Regions from separate parts of the Pseudoalteromonas sp. KAN5 genome, predicted to be linked through region 1. Evidence: riboswitches for the same ligand, from Rfam matches in the RefSeq annotation. Region 1 holds a riboswitch; the other holds the start of a gene.
What was found. Region 1 has a riboswitch for cobalamin ahead of KAN5_RS11515 (TonB-dependent receptor). Riboswitches for the same ligand answer to the same signal wherever they lie in the genome.
Positions count from the first base shown of each region.

Region 1 (3,678 bases):
TCACCGTTAGCGGCAAACCCAGTACCTGCCGTAAAGTATTCTTTATCTGTAATATTCTCAATTCGAGCCTGAAATGATAACTCATCCAGTAATTGATAATTTGCGGCTATATTGAACACTGTATAAGCAGCCAACTCAGTATCATAATAAGCGATTGATGGACGTGAAGAGCGATATTGCATTGCGATATTAGCGTCAAAATCACCCCAGCTTTTGCCAAGGGTGTAATTAAATGTTTCAGATGGTCTGCGCGGTAAATCTGTATTGGTTGTTTCATCTTTAGCGTCTAAGAAGCTAAGGTTGATGTTATGTTGAAATCCCAAACCTTCAAAATCAGCAGATAACTCAACACCTTGCATAGAGACTTTATCAATATTTGTTGCTACATACTTACCAATTTCAGCATCATATTTATTATCAATTAAGTTATCAATGTTGTTGTCGAAAATAGCGATATCGTAACGCCCCCACTTTGTATCTAAAGTAACACCAAACTCATTATTAACTGACTCTTCAGGTTTAATATCACTATTAGGGGCATACCAAAGACTATCCGTGACAAAGGCATTGATCAGCGATGGTGCTCTAAATGCGGTTCCGTGACTAAGGCGTACACTAAGATATTGATTTGCCTTATAGCCTACACCTGTTGTGTAAGTATTTGCGCGGCCATGAAATTCGTAATCATCAGTTCTAACAACTGCGTTACCAAGCCAAGTTTCATCATCATAAAATACACCAACGAACACTGCATTATTATCGCGCTCTTCTTCAGATGAAGAAGCTGATGATGCAGATAAATCTTCATTTAAGTAATTAAATCCACCAGTAAGATCTAACGATTTTGTTACTGTATAAAGTCCACTGTATTCAAACTCAACACGCTCTGTGCTATAAATTTGTTGATCATCAGTCCCTGTTTGAATATTTTCTTCTTGGGATACACTCACTGATGCGCTTTGCGTATATACGTCCGAGCTTTTTTTCCAGCCAAGTTTTGCAATATAGTTTTCAAAATCGTACGCGTCATTACCCCATGCATTATCATACTCACCTTGGCCTTCGCTATACTGGCTAAGTAAGCTAAATTCACCTGCATTCAATGTTCTATATGCCAAGTTAAAGCCAATGTTTTTATTAGTGTAACCGTCATCATCATGATCTTTTGTTACTGCTAATGATGGATCTTTACCTGTTACATCATAACCATCAGTATCTTCATAACCTAAGTTATAATTAAAAGTGATAGCATCTTTTACAAGCCCGCCAGCTATTTGGTAGTTAGAATAATTATCACTACCTAATGTGGCTGACACAGTATTTTTACTTGCTTGGCGGGTAATTATATTGATAACCCCTGCCACTGCATCTGAACCATAAATTGCCGCTCTTGCGCCTTTGACAATTTCAACGCGTTCAATACTATTAACTGGAATATTGGTTAATGATACACTACCGGAACTTGCATCACTTACACGTACGCCATCAACTAACACTAGTGTATGTTTTGCACTGGCCCCACGAACAAATACATCAGCTTTTTGACCAAAGCCACCATTGCGAACAACATCGACACCAGCAATAGTGTTTAGAAGCGATGGTAAATCCCGATAATTATTCTTTTCGATTTCTATACGATCAATAATATCAACAGTCGCTAGCGTATCAGTAATTGATTGCTCAAATTTGTTAGCTGTTACCGTAAGACGCTCAATTGATTGCTCTGCAGACACAGAAAAAGATAACGCGGCAGCGATTGCTACGCCTAAAGTAGATTTGTTTAACATGATATCCCCTGACCCGCGCCCACCGCACAAGTGATAGTAAATTGACTTCAAGGCCGGTCTCCGGACTTAACAAATATACGTGTATATATTATGTATCACCGTTGCGGGGGCAGTGTTGGACTGTATTTGTATCCTACAAATATCACCAACTTCCCGATTATCTTGCTGTACCTATCAACAACCTTGAAAAGTAACTACAAGCACCTTAAAAATAGGTGGTTATTGTGATTATTTTAGGGATAAAAGTCAATGGACGGCTATACATCTAAATATTCGAACTTCGAGCAAGCATAAGTGCCAAAATACAAAAGCCAAACAACAAAAAGTCATTTGGCTTCAATAATATCTTCAAAAATAAAGAGTGCAGCTGGATAAACTCGGGGCTCGCAGTTCGTTACTCGCAGCTTAGTTTTTAATCGCGGAAGTTTTTGAACTGAAATGGCTGGCCAAGGTCAGCATTACGCACAACTTGCATTGCTTCTTGTAAGTCATCACGCTTTTTACCTGTCACGCGTACTTCTTCACCTTGAATTGCTGCCTGTACTTTTACTTTAGAGTCTTTAATGGCTTTAACTACTTTTTTCGCTACGTCTTTTTCGATACCTTGCTTTAATGCAACATTACGAAATACATTTTTACCTGCACGAGAAATATCTTGTAGCTCTAAGCTAGCTACATCCATACCGCGTTTTGATATTTTACTTGCTAAAATATCAAACAACTGCATAACCTGTGAATCAGCTTCTGCCTTTAATTTAATCGTTTTGTCGTTAAGTTCAATCGATGCATCTACACCTCTAAAGTCAAAACGGGTTTCTAATTCACGGTTAGCATTATCTACCGCATTCTTTGCTTCGTTCATTTCCACTTCTGAAACAATATCAAATGAAGGCATGGGTCTCTCCTAACAAGATTTTTTAAAATTAATATGAGGGAGATTATAACGCCTATTTTAAAAATCTTTACATTTTTATGCACTTTGTTCAGGTGCGATACGAAATTTGTTTGATATACTGCGGCTCTGTTTTTAAACGATTTTAGGATTTATCGTGACTCGGCGTGTTTACCAAGCACTATTTTTAGTGAGTATAGTGGCGTTTACTTTTTTGTTTGCCAAGGAAATTAAAGGTGCTGCAAACTTATTTCCGCATGTTGATAAAGTAGCACATTTTGGCATTTTCTTTATTCTTGCCGTGGTGATGGATAAAGCATTCAAAATCCCGCTACTTATGCAAATTTTGTTGCTAGCAAGCTATGGCGCTGCAATTGAAATAATGCAAGATATGCTACCGTATCGCCAAGCATCCGTTGCCGACTTTATTGCTGATTTTGCCGGTGCTGCGAGCTACTTTGCCATTAAGTTAATGTTCCATATTGGTACAAAACCAAATCATGGCTAATATTGTTATTGTTGGTGATGGGGCAATTGGCCTACTATATAGCCACTTTTTAAGTACAGGCAATCAACTTACTATTGTCACTAGACGTGGCTGCCGCCAAAACAAATATTATTACCAACAAAATCAGCAACAACACCGTATAACAGCAAAGGTATTAACCACTCAACAATTACCTGAATTAGCTCATCAACCGATTGATATGGTGATTTTTGCAGTTAAAGCCTACCAAGTAAGCGATGCTTTTAAGCAGCTGAAACCTTACTTTTCTGCGCAGTGTAGTATTGTATTATCTCATAATGGCTTGAGTAACCTTGCACCACTACAACGCCAATTACAAAGCCAGCAAGCCCTGTTTTTTTTAACAACTCGATTAGCTGGCTTTAAAATCACACCGACTACCGTCACTCATACCGGCAACGGCGAAAGTGTCTTGGGCAGTTGTAATGCAGTAGCTGCTGCTCGCTACCAAGATGTAATGCAACAACTACAAG
Region 1 covers NZ_AP025589.1:2,589,133-2,592,810, forward strand. Annotated here, with positions in the region: gene KAN5_RS11515 (TonB-dependent receptor) at 1-1,787, opposite strand, end outside; cobalamin riboswitch at 1,821-1,988, opposite strand; gene KAN5_RS11520 (YajQ family cyclic di-GMP-binding protein) at 2,200-2,682, opposite strand; gene KAN5_RS11525 (VanZ family protein) at 2,837-3,187, shown strand; gene KAN5_RS11530 (2-dehydropantoate 2-reductase) at 3,180-3,678, shown strand, end outside.

Region 2 (3,678 bases), 240 kb from region 1:
TAAACGACAATTGTGCACACTCGCTGCTGTGACTGGATGCAAAGTGCCACAATCAACTACTTCAAGCTGCCAGCCAAGCTGTTGGCAAAATACATTGATGGCTGCACCACCGCTGACAAAGTTAGCAACCATTTGAGAGGTAACATCACTGGGTGCTATCGACACGCCTTGCGCTGCCACACCATGATCCCCTGCAAAAACCAATAAAGTAGGTTTGCTGATACTAGGCGTGAATGCTTTAAACGCGTGTTCCTCAGCCACATTTTGGCTAAACACTGTAACCAGTTGCATAGCACATTGCTCAAGCAGTCCAAGTGCGCCTAATGGTTTGGTTTTTTGATTTATTTTATCAGCGATTATGTAGCTAAATTGGTTCGTCATTGTGGGTATATTAAACATCGGTTAGCTCTCTCGCTTGCGAAAATAAAGTAACGATAAAAAGAACACACTACCAATTGCAGAGGTGATCACGCCAATAGGTAACTCTTGATTGGCAAGTAGAATACGCGACAACACATCAACCCATACCATAAATGTACCACCAACCAGTGCGGTCATCATTAAGCCACTGGGTGTGCCTTGGGAAATAAAAAAGCGCACAATATGCGGGATCATCAAACCAACAAAACCTATACCGCCACACATGGCGACTAATACAGCAGTGATCAAAGAGCTAAGTATCAACATTAATAGTCGAAAACGTTGCACTGGGATACCTAGCGTTACAGCACTTTCATCACCTAATAACATTGCATTGAGCTGACGGCGAAAACCCATCATTATCGCTGTACAACTTAAAATAACTAAAGCAGGTAACCAGAGTGTTTCCCAATGAGCACGAGCAAAGCTGCCTAACGTCCAAAATAAAATAGCGGTGATCGCCTGTGGATCGCTAAAGTACAACAATAAACTAGTAAATGCGCTAAATAAAAATGAGAGCGCCACCCCTGCTAATAACATGGTTTCAACTTGCCCACGACCTGCCCGCCCAGCAATAAAAACCAGTAATAACATAGTGCATAAGCTACCAACAAACGCTGCCGCAGACATGCTAATTCCAGCACTTACACCAGTGATGGTAATAAAGCACACCACGCCAAATGACGCGCCCGATGAAATACCAAATAAATAAGGATCGGCCAACGGGTTACGCGTCACTGTTTGTAAAATTAACCCAGCAATCGCTAAACCAGAACCAGCTAAAAAAGCCAATAAGGTACGCGGCATCCGTAATTGCCTGATGATTCTTTCAATAAAGGAGTCATGCCCTTGCCCTATAAGACTATGGTACACATCAATGAACTTACTGGGGGCAGCACCAAAGCTCAATGCAATAAAAATACTGACAACTGCCAATATTAATGCAGTGACAACAGCTAGAGAGTGATTATTTGCCATTAGTCACTCCCGTCTGATAACCATAAAAGTAGGTAATATGCGGAATCACCTTGTCTAATTGCTCGCTTTGAGGATGCGGGGATACCTCAGCGCACACGCCAAATACATCGCTGAGCATTTTTTCAGTGATCACTTGCTCTGGTGTGCCTGATGCAACTAATCGGCCTTTTTTGAGAACCAACAATTCATCACACATACTCGCAGCGAGATTCAGATCATGAAACGATGCTAAAACGGTCACATTAAGCGACTTAGCCAATTCCATTAGTTGAATTTGATATTTAATATCTAAATGACTAGTAGGCTCATCCATAATGAGTAATTTGGGGCCTTGTACAATAGAGCGCGCAATTAATGCCCGTTGCTTTTCGCCACCCGAAAGAGAATCAAACGATTGCTGACAATGATGGCTCAAGCCAACTTGTTCAATCGCCTGTAAAATTAGTTCTTTATCCGTTGTTGTGGTAGAACTAAATAAGCTTTTGTGGGGGGTAAGCCCAAGGCTTACAACATCATAAAGAGATAAGTTAAATTGCGAAGGTGTTTCCTGCAGTACAACGGCTACCTGTTTAGCATACTCATCCGCACTTAACTGCCAGATGTTCTGTCCGGCAAAGGCAACCTCGCCACTGCCTGGCTTGCTATAACGGTATAAACAACGCAGTAAGCTTGATTTACCTGCACCATTGGGGCCTAACAAACCGATGAACTGCCCTGCTTTTATCGAAAAATCGATACTTTGCAAAATAGTAGTACTGGCTACAGACCAAGATAAGTTGGTAACTTTAAGTAAAGGAGGTGGCGCTGCGTCAGGTGTATGCAATGTGTTGTTCTCTCTGGCGATAGCAAACCCACAGCACTACAACCCATAACATTTATGGTGAAAATAGAAGAGTTAACCCGCTCGTTGATTCAAATTAACGTATTTTGTATCTGACTTATCACCCAGGTGACTTACAGTTGCGGGTACAGTTGAGGACTTTCACCCCATTCCAAAATACATAAGGCTCTATTATGGGCAGGTGAATAAATATTTCAATGAATATCTTTCTAGACGGCTAGTAATCGTATTTAAAAAATAATTCTAGGCCATGCATGACCACTTTCATCAATAAAAACCTCAATGCACACATGCTTACCATAGCCGATGGAGAAAATATTTTGTTGCTGAGATTGTTTAGGTAACTGGCAAATTATCGCGAGCAGCTGTTTGATCACTCCTGCATGAGTGATCACCAACTGCGCTTGAGTGTTGGTTTTTGCAATATCAATTAGTAGAGTGTGCCACCATGTCGCAATCCGTTCATAAAATTCAGCCATGCGCTCGCCACCGGGCGGAGTAACATGCCATGGTTCTTGCCAAAAATCACCAATACTCGGACTATGTGTTTGTTGCCATAAAAATTCATATTTACAACCATCCCACTCGCCAAAGTTATACTCTCGGATTTGATCCGTTAACACTAGGGGGATTTGTTGGCGATTAGCAAGCTCAGTTGCAAATACGCTGCAACGTATTAGCGTAGAACTAATAATGCGTTCTATACCCGTAATTCCGGCAACGGCAGAGTTTAACTGTTCGACACCATTTTTGCTTAATGCAAAATCGGTATGTCCGGCCAAAACACCTTGCTCAACAAGTTCTCCATGACGTAATAAATAAACACGACTAGAAAATGGTGTCATAACATCCTTAGTAAAAATAATGAATCGAGCTTTGAATTATTAAGTAATACCAATCATATCAAGTTACTGACCATTTATAGCGACAGATAAATGGCGTGATAACAAGGCATAAATTTTGACATGTAGTTGTTCTCGGCAATTGCTTCTGCATTGCTCTACCTCCTGCATCCATGCAGTCATTTATACGCAGTTAGCGCTTTATTTAGCTCGCTAGAATGGTTAAATATTTAAGTTGATTGATATAAAGCACCGCTTAAGCTAAACGTATTAAACGCACATCAAAATGCAATACCGCATTAGCACCTATTTTACCGCCATTACCTTTGCGACCCCATGCCAGTTCAGGAGGAATAACAAACTCATAGCGAGAACCAACAGTCATCAATAGGATACCTTCTCGTAATCCTTCAATAGCCTCAGCTAATGCAAACACTTCCGGCATACCCGCTTTATAGCTGTCAGCTATAACACTACCATCTGCTAACATAATACGCTGATTAATTACCACAGTATCTGAATCAGTTACCTGCTCTGCAGACACTTCATCAATTACCTTATACATTAAACCAGAATCACACCGTTGAGTATCAGGGT
Region 2 covers NZ_AP025589.1:2,346,191-2,349,868, forward strand. Annotated here, with positions in the region: gene cobT (nicotinate-nucleotide--dimethylbenzimidazole phosphoribosyltransferase) at 1-399, opposite strand, end outside; gene KAN5_RS10520 (iron ABC transporter permease) at 403-1,398, opposite strand; gene KAN5_RS10525 (ABC transporter ATP-binding protein) at 1,388-2,221, opposite strand; cobalamin riboswitch at 2,305-2,448, opposite strand; gene KAN5_RS10530 (histidine phosphatase family protein) at 2,470-3,084, opposite strand; gene KAN5_RS10535 (FKBP-type peptidyl-prolyl cis-trans isomerase) at 3,338-3,678, opposite strand, start outside.
Region 2: another riboswitch for cobalamin. It lies ahead of KAN5_RS10525 (ABC transporter ATP-binding protein); the one in region 1 lies ahead of KAN5_RS11515 (TonB-dependent receptor).